DNA from 3 places in the Peribacillus sp. NPDC096622 genome. Region 2 is predicted to be linked to each of the others. Evidence: riboswitches for the same ligand, from Rfam matches in the RefSeq annotation. Region 2 holds a riboswitch; each other region holds the start of a gene.

Region 1 (6,596 bases), on a different contig from region 2:
CGGAAAAAGTGCCGATAAGAGCTGTGGACATGCAACCGGTGCCTGTAACATTAGTTAAAAGGAGGTTCCCGTTATCGATGATGGACGTATGTTTTCCATCGCTGACCGCATCCTTAGCTCCGCTGACCACGATGATGCTATTCAATTCATTTGCCGCTCGTGCGGCCAGCTCTGCATTGCTAATTGAAAGTTCTCCCGAATCCACCCCGCGTGTAACGGTATCCCCACCCATCAATGAAAGGATTTCACTCGCATTTCCGCGAATGATTTGGAAAGTAACCTTACTTAGGAGCTCTTTGACTTGCTCTGTACGATAGGAGGTGGCACCAACTCCAACCGGGTCCAAAATGACCGGGATATCCAGGGCATTTGCCGTTTTACCGGCGATCTCCATTGCTTCCAAAGCTTTATCATCGATCGTACCGAAATTCAGGACCAATGCATCTGCTAATTTGACCATATCCGCCACTTCTCTTGGGCTCGATGTCATTACTGGTGAACCACCGATGGCAAGGGTGGCATTTGCACAGTCGTTGACCGTAACAAAGTTGGTGATTTGGTGAACGAGTGGTTTTCTTTCTCTTACCTTCATAAATAAATCGGCTGAAGAAACCTTCATAACAAGTCACTCCGTTCTTTTTTTGAATATGAATGAAAATGGTGGACTGGCCCATGACCTTTACCGATTGAAAAGCTATTGCGTATTGCTTCGGATATATAGGTCTTGGCTTGTTCGATCGACACTTGCAATGGCAGTCCGTTTGCCAGGTTTGATGTAATGGCGGAAGATAAGGTACAGCCCGTACCATGAGTGTTTTTTGTATGAATGCGCTCTCCCTTGATCCAGTGGAAGTCAGTCCCATCATAAAAAAGATCATTTGGATTTCCTGCTGCATGGCCCCCTTTAAGTAAAACGGCTTTGGGACCCATTTCTTGTATTGAAATGCATGCTCTGTAGAAATCTTGTTTCGTCCGAATCGAGAAGCCAGTAAGTACTTCCGCTTCCGGTACATTTGGTGTAACAAGTGTTGCAAGCGGAAGCAACTCCATTTTTAAGGCAGAGACAGCCTTTTCGTCGAGCAAATGGTGGCCGCTTTTGGAAATCATGACAGGGTCAAGGATAACGATGGCAGGCATGAAGGCTTTAAGGGACGCAGCGACCGTTTCCACGATTTCTTTTGATCCAAGCATGCCTATTTTTACTGCATCGACACGAATATCTTCAAATATAGCTGCAATTTGATCCGATATGATAGCTGTTTCAATTGGCTGTACTGAACGGACTTCCATTGTGTTTTGTGCGGTTACGGCTGTGATGGCGGACATTCCAAATACACCATGTGCAGAAAATGTTTTTAAATCCGCTTGTATTCCAGCACCGCCCCCTGAATCAGAGCCGGCGATGGTTAATGCTGTTTTCATAAAAAAACCCCTTCATATAATTATTTTTTATCAGTATTTTAAGTAATATGAAAGCTAAAATCGCACCTGCGAATGAACTGAACATAAAAGCCGGTAAAAAACCAAAAAGAGCAGCTTTTTCTCCCAATAGGAGGGTTGCAAGTGGATAACAGGCTAGGGAACCGAGAATGCCGGTCCCGATCACTTCCCCTAAACAGGCGAATTTTAAGTTTTGTGTTTTTTGGTAAAGGATGGCAGCCAAAAGTGCACCGATCATGCTTCCGGGAAAGGCGAAAATTGAACCGGTACCAGACATGTTTCTAATGATGGAAACTAAAAAAGCTTGTGTTACAGCATAGGCAGGCCCCAATAGAACAGCCGTCAGGACATTTGCCAGATGCTGAATAGGAAAGATTTTTGCAAATCCTGCAGGTATGAAAATAAATGAACTGGTCAGCGTCGTTAAAGCCGTGATCATGGCAGTCAACGTCAGTTTCTTGATAGGATTCATCATGTCATCCACCTACAGCGGCCAATCCTGCTCATTTTGAACCATATCCCAGAATAAATATTCATATCGGGAAGTAACCAAAAAGTGCTTTTCTAATCTAAGAAGTTCCTTTTCAGGCATGCCTTCCGTCAATTCTTCCAACAAAGCGATCAGCCACTTATGTGCTTCCCCGAATTCAGGAGACGAATAGGATCTTATCCAATCTGCGTAGCGGTTGTTTTCCAAAGCTGCTCCATTTTGTTCTTTTAATAGCAAACCGATTTCATAATAATCCCAAGCGCAGGGCAGGAGACAGGCGATCAAGTCTGCTAAAGTCCCATGCTGAGCTGCATTTAGCATGTAACCTGTATAGGCTAAAGTGGTTGGAGTAGGTTCTGTATTTTCCAATTCCTTGGAACTGATCCCGAATTCGGAAGCATAATGCCGATGGATATCCATTTCCACTTGAAGGGTTTCATTTAAAATATTCGCAAACTTTGCCATGGTTTCGATGTTATGGGCTTTGATGGCACCTAAAGCAAAGAGCTTGGAATAATCCATGAGATAGATATAATCCTGCTTCAGGTAATAGGCAAATTTCTTTTCAGGAAGCGTGCCGTTTCCAATTGCCTGGACAAAGGGATGTGAATGGTTCCTTTTCCAAATCTCTTTTGCCCTTGCATGCAGTCTATCACTGAATGTTTCTAATTTTGTATTCTCCATTGTTCATCCTCCTTTAGAATGGATCCCTTTGTTAAATAAAAAACCCCGTTCCTGAATACGGAACGGGGTAGATGGATATAGTCTGTAAATGGACGATATCATCCACTTCCCTCCGCCGGTATGAGCCGGTTCAGGTTCAAAGGGTCCGGAACTAATTCCATCTCAGTCTTAAAAAAAGACTCCCCTAGTGGTGTGAATTGTATGTAATTACTGACATCATATCAGAAAGACAAGAAAATGCAATACGTATTTGAAACAGGGTTCCCTTTATTCCAGGAAAAAAGGGAGAACCAGGTAATTGACTTTTGATGATTATTAGGATAGAATCGTTTCTACATCATTATATATCGAATTCTTATCCAGAGAGGTGGAGGGACTTGGCCCTAAGAAACCTCGGCAGCGGACCCGTTTTGGGAACTGTGCTAAATCCAACAAGCATATGCTTGGAAGATAAGAAGAGCCGTACGGACACTGTCAGCCTCTTCTTAAATTGGAAGGGGCTTTTATTTTTGGGAAATAACGTTTAGTGACATAATAGAAAAGGTATATATAATTTGGTGAAATCAAACAAGTTGATAAAGTTTAGCTAACTAGAAGCAGGCTCAAGGACGACTAGGAAAGGAGCCATTTACATGGCAGAATTATTTAAGAGGATTGAACAGAGGAAGGCAAAGCTCATTGAAGAGCTATTGGCCAATGGAGTATACAAAACCTCTGATGAAAGGCACCTTTATGATGCCCCATTAAAAGTACTTGAAGATGAATATAAGATTGTTATAAATAGACCCAATAACGAGTCACCTTCTGAATGGATGACATAGTAAGCGATATACTATATTTTTGGTTCATGGATAAGGGATATGATGTAAGCATTCGCAGTCTACACTAGTGGATGCTTTTTTTGCGTTTAATAGAAAACGACACAAAATATACATAATTAAAGAGTGGAATAGGTGTTTTGTCACATTTGACCTATAAAATAACACATTTTATTCCTGGAAAATAGTTGATTTTAACTAGTGGTTTCATTATGATGAAAGTGTAAAAATATTGAATTAATGGGAGGTGGCTATAGTGCCTTGCCGTAAGGTAACTGTAGAAAAAGTAGAAGAAAAGAGACAGGAAATGATAAAGTTGGGAGCGATTTACGGCTTAACAAGTCTGGTAACTGTTCAAGCCAGTCAAGAATTGGATAGGCTATTAAATGCATTAGCAAGTAAAAGGGATTCTGAGTATTTTTCCTTTCAAAAAGCAAATAGGTATTTTTAAATTAGCCAATTCGACCTGTATTAATCTGAAAAGCTACTGCTCAAGGCAATAGCTCTAAAGAATTATATATTAAATATCGACACGTTTACCAAGAATGATCAAATCCCGCTCAATGCCATCCAGCTCGGCAACTTGAGGTAAATGTGCCCATTCTTCAAACCCAAATTTGGAAAAAAGCTTAAGGCTCGGTGCATTGTGGGCGAAAATGAAACCCAATAAAGTCTTAATACCTAATTTTGGACACAATTCAATTGCCTTTCGAATCGAAATTTGTCCGATTCCTTTTCCCCGGAAATAATCATCAATATAAATGCTGATTTCCGCAGTGGACTTATATGCCGGTCGGCCATAGAAGGATTGAAAGCTCATCCATCCAGCAGTTTTCCCTTCTATAGTAATGATATATAGCGGTCTACTTTCTGAATGATGTTCCTCAAACCATTTAACCCTCGATTGGACGGATACAGGTTCCGTATCTGCCGTGACCATTCTTGAAGCAATTGTCGAATTATATATTTCAACAATTCTGGGTAGATCAGATAGTTCTGCCTCTCTAAACTCTATGTTCTCTTCCATGATTTAAACTCCTAACTATCATTTATTCAATCTCCAGAATGAAGGGTAATCCCGTTTTTGGTTTTAGGGACGGTGAACGACACCCAATCCATTGAAAGTTTTATATTATCATACACTCATTACTCTTTATCTGACAATTCTTTTTTATGTTAAGACTTCAGATTTTTGGGTATGTAAAAGACTAAATACTTCTAGTAAAAAGACAAGAGGAGAACCAAATGAAAAAATTGGCAGGTTTATTGATTATTGTACTGGTTATATGTTTTGCTGCATATGAATTCCAGGCCTCGGAGTCGGAAGATGTGCAAAGGGTCATGGCTTTTGGAGATTCATTAACCTACGGAAAAGGGGATAAAAACGGGGAAGGATATATAGAAGGCCTTGAGGATGAATTGAATGATCCGCAATCGGAGCAAAAAGTGAGTTTTTGGAATTACGGTATAAAAGGCCAGGAAACGGATGGGGTGATGAAACAGCTTGATGATTACCGCATTAAAACGAAACTTGATGAAGCCGATACTTTCATCATTTTTATTGGAACGAATGACTTGATCAATAGTAACGGCGGGGACTTGGAGAAAATAAGTGACCGAAAAATCAATGAGGGTAAACGGGAGTATATCAACCATCTGAAAAAGATTACATCAACATTGCTGGAGGCAAACGATAAAGCGGATATTCTGGTAGTAGGACTATATAACCCAATTAAAGACAATCAAAAACTTGAAAAGCACATTCGCGATTATAACCGGTCAATAAAGGGGTTAGCGGATAAAGATAAAAGGATGTTATTCATTCCTACAAATGATCTTTTTGAAGACGAAAAGAAAACAAAGTATTTCAGTGATAAGTTACATCCGAATGAAAAAGGGTATCAGCTCATTGCGAATCGGGTTTTGGAAAGTTATGATTTCAAATGAAAGCAAAAAATGCACAGAAAGGCTTTCTGTGCATTTTTGCCTGCTAAGTCGCTAGGAATTTGATATAGCTTTTAGTTGAGGGAACTGTAAGTCATGGAGCTGCTTGTATCGGTCGTTGTTTTGCATTAACTGTTCATGTGTTCCTTTTTCATGGACCTGCCCTTTTTCCAGCACGATGATTTGATCGGCATCATGAATGGTCGATAAACGATGTGCAATGACTATTGAAGTCCGGTTTTTCATTAAACGTGACAATGCTTGTTGGATCAAATGTTCGGATTCTGTATCCAAGGCCGCCGTTGGCTGAATGGAATATGTCCTCCACTCATAGCGATCACTCCTATTTAGACTGTCCTTGATGAATTTTGCCTTTATGAATATCATAGAGCTTTTCAAAAAATAGACAACTTTTAATCGGTTCGTTTTGTCAAAAAGTATTATTATTTTACACTTTCCTATAGGACATGGAATAATTAAAGGAGATTAGCGAGGCTGATAAGAGGAGATGCTAAAATGAATGAAAATGAAAAAATCAGGGAAGAACTTTTAAATGCGGTCAACGGACTATCGGATGAACAGCTGAACGCCCAGCCTGAACCTGGACGATGGAGCATCATCCAGGTTTTGGATCATTTATATTTAATGGAGAGGGCCATAACAAAGAGCATTTCCGATAAATTGAAGAGCGATGAAAGCATTCCTGCTGTGGATAAACCGATAGAGCTTACTTTAAATCGTGAAGTGAAGGTCCAGGCCCCGCCATTTGTCATTCCGTCAGAATCATACCAGACTTTGATTGAAGTTAAGGAGAAGTTGTCCGAATCCCGAAAAGCTTTTGTACAGGTCGTTGACCATGCAAAGGAAATTGATCTCGAACAAAAGTCTTTTCCACACCCTTTGTTTAAAGATTTAAGTCTGAAGCAATGGATTCCGTTCGTGGGACTACATGAAAAACGGCATTTATTGCAAATTGAAGAACTGAAAGCAAAGTTATTATAGAAGAAAAACTCATCCGTCTTTGGTTGAGTTTTTCATTTTCATACAGATATTCGTAAAGGAAGGGTTTTTAGTGAAAGCCACTTGGGTAAGGACATGTTTGGTATTGGGCTTTTTCGGATTGTTGCTGTGGCTCTTGTTCAAGTATATGCTTCCGCCTGACCTGGATGAAATCGAACTGACTGACGAGCTTAATCCGATCGTCGCCGAAAAAAAAGATG
Region 2 (6,596 bases):
CCAGTGCTGACCTTCACCGAAGCGGCCGAGCACCCCCAATTGAAGGCGAGGGGAATGATTGTCGAGGTACCTGACGGAAAAGGAAATGTCCAAAAGCAAATTGCCTGCCCGATCAAAACATCGGTTTTCACCCCTGAATATAAACATGCAGGCTTGAGGCCAGGACAAAACAACGCAGAAATTCTTCGCACCCCCAATCGCTAAATAAAGATGTAAAGGCTATCACTTTTCCGGGTTCGATATGTTGGAAACAGTCCAAATTAAGCAGAAGGAGTACGATTATCCTCTTATCACTTGTGAAAGCAACATATTACCACTGTGAAAATTTACTAGTTATAACTAGTGTGGGCAGGGTATCAGAGTAGCATCCTGGTAAAGAAATGGCTCTGGTGAGGTGGGGTAGTTAAATATGTTTGGTCTCTCTGATATCATTAAATTTCTATTTTCCTTTTTTTTGATCATGCCGATCGTTACACTGATACATTTGAGCGGGCATATTTTCTTTGTTACGATCTTTGGGGGATCAGAAAAGAAAATCTTGATCGGTTGTGGTAATAAGCTTTTCGCCTTTCGGAACATAGAAGTGAGGAAATATTATTTTTGGAATGGGACTTGCGAGTTCAAGGGATTGAAACATGATAATCGATTGACGAATACGCTGATCTATTTAGGGGGGGCTATCTTTAATTTGATCAGCATGCTGATCATATATAGCTTAGTGTATCAGAATATCCTGGACAGCTCGGTAATCTGGTATCAATTTATCTATTTTTCATTCTATATTATGTTTTTCTCCTTGTTTCCTATGTATTTCTCGGACGGATCGCCTAGTGATGGGAAGGCTGCGGAATTGGCCTTGAGGAACAAGCTGGAAGATAGGGTGACGGATGATATATTTGTGAAGAAAATGGATGATGATGATGATGATGATAGCTGCAAGTAAAAAGGGACGTGCAGGTGGCCGTTCTTTTTTTGTTTGCTTTCGGATTTTAAGTGTAAACCTAATCGGCACGCTTAAAGCCGATTAGGTTGTATGAATCCTGTAAATAAGTTTTAAAGCCTACGGAAAATAATCATTCCCATACTTCTTTTGCTGCTTCAACGACGAATTTCAGCTTTTCCCATTGCTGATCTTCGGTTAGCTTGTTGCCGTGATGGGTGGAGGCGAAGCCGCATTGAGGGCTTAAGCATAATTGTTCGAGCGGAACGAATTCCGAGGCTTCTTTGATGCGTGCCTTAACAGCTTCCTTGTCTTCGATTTCTCCATTTTTTGAAGTGACGACTCCCAGGACGACACGTGCTCCGCCATTTGGAATGTATTCCAATGGTTTGAAATCCCCTGAGCGTTGATCATCATATTCCAAGAAGAATCCATCCACTTTTTCTTTTGCCAATAAAGTTGGGGCGATACGGGCATAGCTTCCTTCAAACGCCCATGTCGACTGGTAGTTTCCGCGACATAGGTGGGTAGTGACGACAAGGTCTTCTGGTTTGCCTTCCAATGCTCCATTAATGACACGAAGTGCAAGATCAATTAACTGTTCCCTCGTATATTTTCCATCTTTGAACTGGAAATCTGGAGCTGAAAGTCTGGCAATATATACATCATCCAATTGAAGATAACGCACACCTGCTTCATAAAAGGCATTCAAAGCATGCTGATAGGCTTTGATGATATCATTTGCATATTCTTCAATATCAGGGTAGATGTCTGCATTATGAATGCCTGCAGCAAATAATTGATTCGGACTGGGAATGGTTTGCTTGGCAACTGCACGTCCGTTCACGATTTGGTCCAATTCAATGAAATCACGAATGAAGGGATGTTCAGGGTTGAATGAAACCTTCCCGGTATTGCGGACATTATATCTCTCAGTTTCCACACCATCGAATGTGAGGCCTTTTTCAGTAACATATCCCTCGATGCCATTTAAATGTTCGAGGAAGTCAAAGTGCCACCATGTTCGCCTGAACTCACCGTCCGTAACGGCCTCTAATCCAACTTCAATTTGTTTATCGACAATCCGTTTGATTTCTTCGGTTTCAACTTCACGAAGCCGCTCTGCCGAAAGGGTACCATCCCTAAATTGTTTCCTGGCAATATGTAAACGTTCTGGTCTTAATAAACTTCCGACGTGGTCCGCCCTGAATGGTGCTTTCGTTAATGTGATGGACATGTTGCATTCCTTCTTTCCTTTTAAAAATAAAAAACCTCTTCTTAAAAATAAGAAGAGGTGTTGGCAACAAAGCTATATACTCTTCTTATCTTCAAGATTTTACACTTCTGGAATTAGCACAGTACAAGATCAGTCTGTTGCTGAGGCATCAAAGGGCCAGTCCCTCCACCTCTCTGGATAAGAGTTGTCTATTAAATTAACTATGACTATACAGGTAGTTTTTATGAAGGTCAAGGGCTGGAGCTGGAATATTTAGAATATACCGTTTATTGATTCGGGCTGAAGTATTAACCGCATCAGGGAATCCGGCATATGCTTTGAGTGGGGGGAATGCAAGGATGAGTCCATTCAAAAGTGGCATACCGATAACGGTAACTGAAGCCATGATAGAGAGAATCATAAAAATGAAATCATCTGGCCAGGAAATTAAAGTCGAGATTACACCAAAGCATATTGTGCTTTCCGGAACGATGGAAGTGAAGAAAATGATGTTTAAGAAAGACGTAGCTTTCCGGATTACATTAAAACCGGTTCATGTGGAAGGAAGAACGATTACGTTTGAATTAGTGGGAATGGAACCAATTGACAGTAATTTCATCAACCAAAGGATATTTAACAGACCGCCATTTTTTGAATATGAAAAAAGAGCGATCAAAATGAATGCTAATGCGTGGAGCATCGTGAGAAAAATTCCCATTGGCACAATTAAATCGTATGAACTCGTCGAAGGTGCTTTGAAAATGAAACTTTCTTTATGATTTAAGGGGATATTTTACATACATCCTTAGCTGCAATCTATAAAGAGTGTGCCAGTTATGTTAGTGTTAAGATGACATTGTTCATGAAAAAAATGTGTTTGATAAATCAAGCTCTTTAAAATATACTAAATGACTTGAAGTTTTGAGTTTTTCTGGGAATGAGGAGGATAATAATGGATCAAAAGATTTTGCCTGCTTCGGCAAGCATGAAGGATTTTGAAAGATTTCTAGAAAGTTCCTATGAAATAGGTGTGTTTCTTGATTTGCATATATCACAATTGAAAAATGTAAGCATGATGGCAAAGCAGCATAATAAGAAAATGATCTATCATGTCGATTTGATCCATGGCATAAGAAGCGATGAGTACGCGACAGAATTCATTTGTCAGGAATATAATCCCTATGGGCTGATTTCTACCAAATCAAACGTTATATTGAAGGCGAAGCAAAAGGGGGTCATTGCCATCCAGCGAATCTTTTTAATAGACTCACATGCGCTTGAGAAAAGTTATAAGCTGGTGCAGAAAACCAAGCCGGATTATATCGAAGTACTGCCGGGCGCTATGCCATGGATGATAAAAGAAGTGAAGGAACGGTTGCAGACACCGATTTTTGCAGGTGGCCTCATACGTACTTCGGATGAAGTCCTGAATGCCCTTGATGCCGGGGCGTCGTCAATCACCACTTCAAAAACTGAATTATGGGATATCGTCTAATAGGGGGAAATTGAAAAAAATTACAGAAAAATAGATTAATTTTTTTCACAAAATATTGACAGCGTTTTCATAACCTAGTATATTTTACAGTACAAGTTAATAAATGTGACGGAGACTAGGAGATTCACAACAGATCTATTCATAATTTTTTTATGAAGATAGTTCTGCTGCGAATCTCCTTTTATTTGTTGGTAAGGTTTAAAAATTTATCAGGGGAGGCGTTAATCATGACTCCATTTTGGGGAGAAGTGTTAGGTACGATGATATTGGTTTTATTCGGGGCAGGTATTGGTGCTGGTTCATCCTTAAAGGGCTCCTATGCAAAAGATGCCGGCTGGATCGTTATCACGATTGCGTGGGGATTGGCTGTTACCATGGGTGTTTTTGCAGTGGGGTCCATAAGCGGGGCGCATTTAAACCCGGCGGTCACATTAGGGTTTGCCGTTATTGGAGAATTTCCTTGGAGTGATGTGCCCGGTTATATCGTTGCCCAAATGATTGGCGCGATCCTTGGCGCAACTCTAGTATTCCTGCACTATTTGCCACACTGGAAAGCTACGGATGATCCAGGAGCGAAGCTTGGTGTGTTCGCGACTTCGCCTGCGATCCCGCACACATTTTCAAATCTATTAAGTGAGATGATTGGAACTTTCATCCTTATTCTTGGTTTATTATTTATAGGTGCCAATGATTTTACAGAGGGCCTAAACCCATTCGCAGTCGGGTTATTGATTGTCGTGATCGGGATGTCACTTGGGGGTACGACAGGATACGCCATTAACCCGGCCCGCGACCTGGGGCCGCGCATCGCTCACTTTTTGCTGCCGATACCTGGTAAAGGCAATTCCAATTGGGGGTATTCATGGATTCCGGTCGTTGGACCGATTGTTGGGGGTTCACTTGGTGCCGTTTGTTATAAAGCATTCTTTATGGGGGAAATAACGGCAGGATTTTGGTCTGTTTTGGGTGCAAGCCTGGTACTATTGATATTAGCCTATGCTTTTGGTAAAAAACAGTCACATGAATTGGATAGCAGAAATATCGCTAGTTAATTAAAAGGAGGGGCATACACAATGGAAAAATACATTTTATCATTAGATCAAGGAACAACAAGTTCGCGGGCGATTTTATTTAATGAAAAGGGGGAAATCGTCCATTCCTCCCAAAAGGAATTCACACAGCATTTCCCTAAACCAGGCTGGGTCGAGCATAACGCCAATGAGATTTGGGGATCGATCCTGGCGGTGATTGCCGGTGTACTATCTGAATCCGGTATAAAGCCAGAGCAAATTGCCGGTATCGGGATCACCAATCAGCGTGAAACGGCAGTCGTTTGGGATAAAGAAACAGGTGCCCCTGTCTATAATGCGATTGTATGGCAGTCCAGGCAAACAAGTGAAATCTGTGATGATTTGAAGGAAAAGGGACTAAATGATTTATTCCGGGATAAAACGGGATTGTTGATAGATGCCTATTTTTCCGGAACGAAAGTGAAATGGATCCTCGATAATGTGGAAGGGGCACGACAAAAGGCGGATGAAGGCAAGCTGTTATTCGGTACCATCGATACTTGGCTGATCTGGAAGCTATCAGGAGGCAAGGCCCATGTAACGGACTATTCCAATGCATCCCGGACATTGATGTATAATATCCATGAACTGAAATGGGATGAAGAACTGCTTGAGATATTGACTGTACCAAAGTCGATGCTGCCGGAAGTAAGGCCTTCCTCTGAGGAATATGCACGTACGATCGAATATCATTTCTTCGGCCAATCGATTCCGATCGCCGGGGCAGCCGGTGATCAGCAGGCAGCATTATTCGGCCAAGCCTGCTTTAATGAAGGAATGGCTAAAAATACGTATGGAACAGGCTGTTTCATGCTCATGAATACAGGAGCCAAGGCTGTCAGTTCCGAACACGGGCTATTGACGACCCTTGCCTGGGGACTGAATGGGAAGGTCGAATATGCACTGGAAGGCAGTATATTCGTAGCTGGCTCCGCCATCCAATGGCTGCGCGATGGCCTAAGGATGCTTCATGATGCCAAGGACAGCGAAACCTATGCAAAACGGGTGGAAAGTACGGATGGAGTATATGTGGTACCGGCTTTTGTAGGACTTGGAACTCCATATTGGGACAGCGAAGTGCGGGGAGCCGTTTTTGGTTTGACGCGCGGCACATCGAAAGAACATTTCATTCGTGCCACACTTGAATCACTTGCGTATCAAACGAAGGATGTCCTTGATGCAATGGAGGCGGATTCAGGAATCGAGCTGCAAACATTAAGAGTGGATGGCGGGGCAGTCAAGAATGACTTCCTGATGCAATTCCAAAGCGACTTATTACGGGTGCCTGTCGAGAGGCCGACCATAAACGAAACTACAGCATTAGGTGCTGCATACTTAGCCGGCCTTGCTGTCGGGTATTGGAAGGATCAAGAAGAAATCTCCCGGCAATGGGCGGTAGACAAAACCTTTAAACCATCCATGGAAGAGCAAGATAGTGAAAAATTATATGAAGGCTGGAAGAAAGCCGTAAATGCCGCTATGGCGTTTAAATAAAAAACAACATGTATTCTTTCTCAAATGAGCTGGAGTATGCTATAATGAAATCAAGTTAATAACTCGGCCGGAGAACAGGAGAGACCATGAATGCGTTATCGTTAATTCGATAATGTGCATTTATGGTCTCTTTTTTTGTTTTTAATGGCAGATTAGGGATATTAATATCTATATAAACTATGCGAACAAATGAACCAATTGAATATAATGACCGAATTCACGAGTAAACAGTACGAATTCACGAGTAAAAGTGCAGAATTCACGAGTAAACGCAGAATTCATACAAAAGAACAATAGAATGCAATACTTAAAGGAGGAGTCAGGCATGAGGTTTTCAAATATATATCGGGCAGAAACGGTCGAAACTCTGAAAAAAGAGAA
Region 3 (6,596 bases), on a different contig from region 2:
TAGAAAAAGTCGAATAGTTCCACCTTTTTCTTCGCTTTCGCTGTCTGTGTAACAGGAATGGGTATGCTCATCCTATTTACCTCCTGTTGAATAGAATAGTAGTTCTTCTTCATTCGTTTTGCTTGTTTCTAATTCGATGACAGTGCTCCCGTCATATAACACATATGTCCGGTTGGTAATGCCAATGATTTCGGAAAGCTCGGATGATGCATAAATGATCGCTTTTCCATTCCTTGCAAGCTTTGCAATCAATTCGAATATATCCTTCTTGGCTCCAACATCGACCCCTTTCGTTGGTTCATCGAATATGTATACATCCGCATCTGCCATAAGCCACTTTCCAATGGCAACTTTTTGCTGGTTACCACCGGAAAGGTTTTCGACCTTCACTTCTCCTGAAGGAGTTTTAATGCCGAGACTTGCGATCATTTCCTTCGCCTTTTCCTTTTCCGCCTTACGATCCACGAAACTGAATGTTTTGCAGAATTTGCCGAGACTGGCTGCAGTCAAGTTGGCCGAGACTGATTCCTTTACAAGGACCCCTTCTTTCCTGCGTTCTTCAGGTACGAGTGCCAGCCCGCTTTTTACAGCTTCATACGGTGATTTCAAAGAAAGCTTTCGACCATTCAGGATGACTTCACCGGCTGTGATGGACGCATGACCGAAAAGGGTTTTACACAGCTCCGTTTTCCCAGCCCCGACCAACCCTGCCAAGCCGATTATCTCACCTGCTTTAATATTCAGACTGACATTCTTGACTTTCTCGGCATCTGACAAACCGTTCACTTCCAGAATTACGTCTCCAATTAAAGCTTTCACTTCAGGAAACTGTTCATCCATGGTTTTCCCGAGCATGTTCTCTACCACTTCGGTACGGGTTATGTCCTCGCTTTTTCGACAAGTGACACGCTTCCCATTCCTCATGATTGTAATTTCCTCACAGATATTAAAAATCTCAGGCAGACGATGTGAAATGAAAACGATCGCCACGCCTTTTTGCTTTAATTCATTTACAATTCGAAAAAGTTCTGTCGTCTCCGTATGACTTAACGGCGCAGTTGGCTCGTCGAGAATCAGGAATTTGCATTCTGTCGAAACGGCTCTTGCTATCAGGACCATCTGTTTTTCAGCCAAGGTAAGGTCTCTAACCAGCTTTTTCGAAGGGACACGAATTTTCATACCTTCAAGAATAGAAGTGGCTTTGTTGTGCAGCTCTTTCCATTGGACCCTCTGTTTTTTCCCCATGTTTTGGACCATATCATTCAACATTACATTTTCCCCAACTGTTAAATATGGGATGAGCGCGGTATCCACTTCCTGATAAACAATTTGAATACCTTGTTCCTGAGCAGCTTTTGGCGAGCGAATATCCTGCTTCATCCCATCAATAAAAATGTCACCTGAATAATGAACATGGGCTCCCGATAAAACTTTCATTAACGTCGATTTCCCTGCTCCGTTTGCACCGACCAATGCATGGGCTGTCCCTGATTGTACTGAAAAATCAACTTCACTCAGCGCCTTCACTCCCGGAAATTCAATCGAAATCTTCTTCATCTCTAGTTGAGTGCCCATGTCCATTCCCCCTTATAGAACAGACACTCCCTTCACCGGAAAGAGAGTGTCTCTTTTTATTTTTTGTAATGATCTTTCAAAATCTTCATCCAATCTTCTTCAAATTCCGTGGATACACCCCAACCATCGACAATATCAGACAGGTTTGCCATGTTTACGGCTTCTTTTGAAGCTTGGATTTGCTTTTGTGAAATAAGTGAAGCCTCCAAATCATATGTTTGCGGCGTTTCTTCGCCCGCTAATTTTTTAGCTAATATCCTCATATTCACTGCACCGATCAACTTGGGATCGACTGCTGCCGTGTAGGACCATGAGCTATCAGCCGATTGGATTTCCTGGAGATCTGCATTCGAAACATCAATTCCATATATCTTCACTTCATCGCGGCCCGCTTCTTTAATCGCACGGGCTGCACCGATAGCAAAGGCATCCCATGTTGCAAAAATGGCATCCAATTTACCTTTAGGGTATTTATTCAGCATTGCGGCCACAGCATTTTGTGTCTGGACCGAAGTATCAGCAGATGCCACTCCGAATCTTTCGACTTCTTTAATCCCAGGATTTTCTTTTAATTTTTCCTGATAGACTGCATTTCTTCTTACCATCGGAGGAAAACCGTCCACCCAAAGATAGGCAATTGCAGCTTCACCTTTCTGTTCCTTTATCAGGTTATCAAAAGCCAGTGTTGCCAACGCTTCATCATCTTGTGAAGTTAACGTCACGCCCTCTATTTTAGATAGATCGCTTATTGAATCGAATGTGACAACGCTTTTACCTGCATCAACCAACTTTTGAACGTCATTTACAGTTGCGGCATCATCACCATGTGAAATGATATAGCCGTCATAATCTTCCTCCAAAGCCTGCGCTATCGCATCATGGAATTTAGCCGTGTCACCATTGGCCGTGTACGTATCCACTTGAAACCCCAGCGCTTCTCCTTCTTCTTTCGCCCCCGCCAAGTATTGGGCAGTATGATCATCACCGCCAATTTTACGGATCACTTTGATCTTGGCTCCATCACCGTCAGCAAATCTTTCCGGGACATTTTCAAATGATACTTTTTCTTCTTTCTTCGATTCTGTGGAACTCTGCCCTGTAGAGCAACCCGTTAAAAGCAAAGCCGAAGCGATGGCAGAAATGAATACCCCTTTAATAGACCTTCTCATCTTGTTTCCCTCCATGTTTTCTTATTAGTCTTATCAGTTAAGTCGGTGTAAATTCCAAAATAAAAACCTCTCTAATATAGAGAGGTTTAATCGGCTGTTTTGCAGACTTGTCCCTCTCTTATCTGTCAAAACATTTCTGTTTTGCAGGATTTAGCACCAATTCCTAATGGAACGGTTGCTGGGCATCTTAGGGCCAGTCCCTCCGCCACTCTTGATAAGAGATATATTGTGTTACGTTTTCGTAATTATCACTTTATAGGGATATAGTCGTAAAGTCAATAGATTTTTGAATATTTGAAATCTTTCCTGTTATTTTTATTTTCTTTGAAGCTGGGCTAGACGCTTTTTCTCGATTTTTTCAAGCCTCTCCAACTGCCTTAATTTCACTTCGAACAAAGTGATCGGATCACGGTAAACTTCCGGATTTTCTTTCATATGCTCCAATGCAGCCTGGTAGTCTTTTATTTCAGTCTGTGTCTGCTCTATCGTTTTTTGAAGTACGGCAAATGAACTGCGATAGAAAAGTGAGATGTCCCGATCCAATGATTTTTCAAACAATCCAAATTGGGTGAGGAAACGTTCCGTAATCATTTCGGCAACATCCAAGTAATCTTCACTTTCCAGGTATTTCTTATAACGATTGTACATATTGGCTTTATTTTGCGGTATCGCCCCAAACAGCTTCCCTGCTCCTTTAAGCAGCAATTGTGATGGAGTCCTGCGCAAAAGGATATTAACGTTGTCGATGCGGATACTGCTTGTCATCCGGTCGGCATCACGGCGCCAGTCATCCAATACCCTGAAGTCACCTGCCAGAGTTATCCGTTCTTCTTTGTATAGTTCATTGAAACCGGCACTCATCTCATCCATAAACTGCTGGCTTTGAGAGAACTCCAGTTGGGAACTGGCAATCCAGTCTTGAAGAGAACGGTAATATTGAGGCATGATCTTGTCAGATATGAAGGTTTGAATCCGCTCATTCATTTCCTCGTTTAACTGTACATGGACCTGACTGAAATCACTGCTTTCCGTTAATGATTTCGAGCAATCCCTCAGTAATTCAGGAATTTTTGAATAAAGCTGATTTTTCACTTCGTCCTTAAGCGAACGATACGACCGTATGATATTTTCACTTTTTTCTTTTTCCAGATCAGCCAGTTGATTGACCGCTCCATTCAGTTTGACTTCCATCTGTTCATTCCAAGAGATGGAATGCTCACATTTCCGCTCATTGGCTGCCCGTTTTTCTAATAGATATGATAAAGTTTTACGAATGAATGCCAGGATTTTTTCAGATCTTCTTTCCTTCCAATTATCATCTTGATAATTCGATTGAAGGAAGGCTGAAAGGTCCTTCAATTGCTGCCTGCTGTCATAATGTTTGGAGAAAGCGAATACTTTCGCATTCGGGAAATATGCATTCACTTTATCCCATGTTTCGTCTTCCATCCGGACTGCGACCTGATCACTATATATCGTATCCATTTTATTTAATAGGAAATGAATCGGCAGTTTCGGAGCCATCATTTGAATTTCCAATAACAGATCCCGTTCGCTGCCGGTGAAAGGCGCCCGGGCGTCAAGAACGAACATCAGGCCATCACTGCCATGTAAATAACCTTGGAAATCGGATTCCACGCTTTTTTCCCCATTGAAACCCGGTGTATCCAATAATCGCAGCTGATTATTTCTTAAATAGTCACTGATGATCGTCACATCGACAATAGTCCCGCGCTGACGGCGTGTTTCATCCAGATCAGTTAGCTCCTCGACAACTTTGCTATCTGTATCGGTAATTTCAAGGATTTCCAAGTCATCCCCGTCTTTGACACTGACTAGGGACGAATGATCTTCAGCGGCAATGCTCTCGCCAACGATTGACTGAATAAAGGATGTCTTGCCATTCCCTGCACTTCCTGCAAGAAGCAGATTGAAATTCCTAGTATCCTTAAGCCCATCCACCATCCATTTAAGCTTATTGCCAACCCTTAAATCATTATCTTCAGCCCACTGGATAATGGAATTGAACAGTTTCTCTCCCGCTTCCAGTCCGCCTCCCAATTTAGGCGATTTCGCCAATAGACTCTCTGCATCCTGAATGACCAGCGCATTGATCGTATCCGGGAAGATTTCATTCCAGGACAACGCGGATGCCGCCGCAAACAGCGAGAGCTCCCCGTCTGCGATTTTGAGCCAGTTTTCCAGCAACCTTGGCACGACTGGACTTAATTCTTTGATTAGGTGCGTTCCTTCTAACAGACCTGCATATGCATCCCTGTAATAGATGGAAAGCTCATCCCATACATCCGCATGGTTCAATTCGATGGTATCTATCAAGTTATTAATCACTCTTAACCATTCGAAATACGAATCCGTATATTTATAATTTTTCCAAAGGGCAACCGTCATTTTCTCGAAACGCTCCTGGTCTAGTGTGTATAGCGAACCAAGGACAGTTGAAAAATAATCCGGCTCCATCGATTGGGCAACACCCTGCTGAATATACGTTTTCAGCACATCGAACCAACCCATTGATTCTGTACGGATACTTTCATTCGCCGCTAATACCACCGCACTGTTCCAATCCTTTTGTTCTTCAAAAAAGGCGCGTGCGATTTCCGTGACATTCGGGTAGTCAGGTTGAAACTCGACTGCTTCTTTCACGACTTTGGAAGCCAAATCATTTCTCGATTCCACTATGTACAGGGAAAACAGTTGCAAAAGAACTTCTGTTTTCAAGACCGCTTCATTCGTATCGACGGATTTATAAATATCCTCTGCGGTTGAATACATTTCCAATTCAAAATAAGCATCAGCGATGTTTTTCTTCGCCCATGAACCAAGTTCCCCTTCTATGTTTTCCCATTTGAAAATGGCTGCTTCATAGTCATTGTGCTGAAAATATACCTCACCTTGAGCAAATCTAATTGCGGTTAAATCGGCTCTTTCCTTTTTTTGTTCCACGAGGAACATTTCACCCAAAGCTTGAATGGGGTGCTTCCTTGTATCCTCAAGCATCGTTTCATAATATTTTTTTCCGATCAGCCGTTCGTCCATCTTTATTCCCCCGATATATTTCATATTTTCAATTAAAGGATAATCACTGGTCCTATAAGCCTTCTAGTAGAACTAACATTCAATTTATAGGTTCCTTTAGTTAAAAAATCATTTACAAAACCTTAAAATATTATTTTAGCAAAACAATATGGTAACAACATGTCACCACTCTTACAATTTTAAAACAGAAACAAATGGAACTGTAATGTTTTTAATAAACCGATACAAAGATGTCATTTCCATATTCGAAAAAATATGTTTTTCTAGTTTTACCAAATATCAGCCAGAAGTGAGCGAACCATTCTTTTTAGCTCTAAATTACCAGAAGCCCAACCCTTCAACTTACCTATAAACGGTAAAAGAACAAAATCACTCTGCCCCGTCCCATTACTTAATCCCCATTTTTGTATTCATATAAAAAAAGCAGTACCCTCATTCATAAAAGGTAACTGCTCATTGATAAGCTCCGAACAGTCGTTGTCCTTTGACAAATTAGGATTATACCCCTGTACGCTTACGTTGGTTATTCGGCTTTTTGGTCAACTGGCTTTTAAGTTGTTTCGTTTTCTTCACAACGCCTGTTTCCAGTTTATCTTTACTTGATCCTGCTTGCTTTTGAGCCAGTTTTTGTTTGACTGCATCCGCCAGGCTTAATTTTTTATTTTCAGACATACTGTTGTCTCCTTTTGTGTACTGCTTCTATTATAATATAGTTGCGATTAGAAAGATAATAGGGAGTAATAGCCTATTCTTCTTTAAAAAATCCTCTGGATAAAGGAAGTTTCGCCAACCAGG

What was found. Region 2 has a riboswitch for S-adenosylmethionine ahead of ACIQYG_RS06135 (5-methyltetrahydropteroyltriglutamate--homocysteine S-methyltransferase). Riboswitches for the same ligand answer to the same signal wherever they lie in the genome.
Region 1: linked by a shared signal. The riboswitch ahead of ACIQYG_RS14510 (Fur-regulated basic protein FbpA) and the one ahead of ACIQYG_RS06135 (5-methyltetrahydropteroyltriglutamate--homocysteine S-methyltransferase) in region 2 are both predicted to bind S-adenosylmethionine.
Region 3: linked by a shared signal. The riboswitch ahead of ACIQYG_RS13195 (sugar ABC transporter substrate-binding protein) and the one ahead of ACIQYG_RS06135 (5-methyltetrahydropteroyltriglutamate--homocysteine S-methyltransferase) in region 2 are both predicted to bind S-adenosylmethionine.

The regions. Positions count from the first base shown of each region.
Region 1 is NZ_JBIWES010000007.1:95,181-101,776, forward strand. Features, by position in the region: gene thiM (hydroxyethylthiazole kinase) at 1-619, opposite strand, end outside; gene thiD (bifunctional hydroxymethylpyrimidine kinase/phosphomethylpyrimidine kinase) at 616-1,422, opposite strand; gene thiW (energy coupling factor transporter S component ThiW) at 1,391-1,912, opposite strand; gene tenA (thiaminase II) at 1,925-2,614, opposite strand; TPP riboswitch at 2,705-2,810, opposite strand; SAM riboswitch class I at 2,967-3,071, shown strand; gene ACIQYG_RS14510 (Fur-regulated basic protein FbpA) at 3,247-3,435, shown strand; gene ACIQYG_RS14515 (aspartyl-phosphate phosphatase Spo0E family protein) at 3,689-3,883, shown strand; gene ACIQYG_RS14520 (GNAT family N-acetyltransferase) at 3,953-4,459, opposite strand; gene ACIQYG_RS14525 (DUF459 domain-containing protein) at 4,678-5,379, shown strand; gene ACIQYG_RS14530 (hypothetical protein) at 5,431-5,775, opposite strand; gene ACIQYG_RS14535 (DinB family protein) at 5,893-6,378, shown strand; gene ACIQYG_RS14540 (M15 family metallopeptidase) at 6,524-6,596, shown strand, end outside.
Region 2 is NZ_JBIWES010000002.1:563,233-569,828, forward strand. Features, by position in the region: gene ACIQYG_RS06125 (CaiB/BaiF CoA transferase family protein) at 1-204, shown strand, start outside; gene ACIQYG_RS06130 (hypothetical protein) at 410-943, shown strand; gene ACIQYG_RS06135 (5-methyltetrahydropteroyltriglutamate--homocysteine S-methyltransferase) at 1,074-2,177, opposite strand; SAM riboswitch class I at 2,260-2,361, opposite strand; gene ACIQYG_RS06140 (hypothetical protein) at 2,516-2,935, shown strand; gene ACIQYG_RS06145 (glycerol-3-phosphate responsive antiterminator) at 3,109-3,651, shown strand; gene ACIQYG_RS06150 (MIP/aquaporin family protein) at 3,879-4,703, shown strand; gene glpK (glycerol kinase GlpK) at 4,725-6,215, shown strand; gene ACIQYG_RS06160 (glycerol-3-phosphate dehydrogenase/oxidase) at 6,541-6,596, shown strand, end outside.
Region 3 is NZ_JBIWES010000006.1:96,299-102,894, reverse strand. Features, by position in the region: gene ACIQYG_RS13205 (ABC transporter permease) at 1-71, opposite strand, end outside; gene ACIQYG_RS13200 (sugar ABC transporter ATP-binding protein) at 73-1,575, opposite strand; gene ACIQYG_RS13195 (sugar ABC transporter substrate-binding protein) at 1,632-2,744, opposite strand; SAM riboswitch class I at 2,860-2,965, opposite strand; gene ACIQYG_RS13190 (GTPase domain-containing protein) at 3,060-5,801, opposite strand; gene ACIQYG_RS13185 (hypothetical protein) at 6,300-6,473, opposite strand.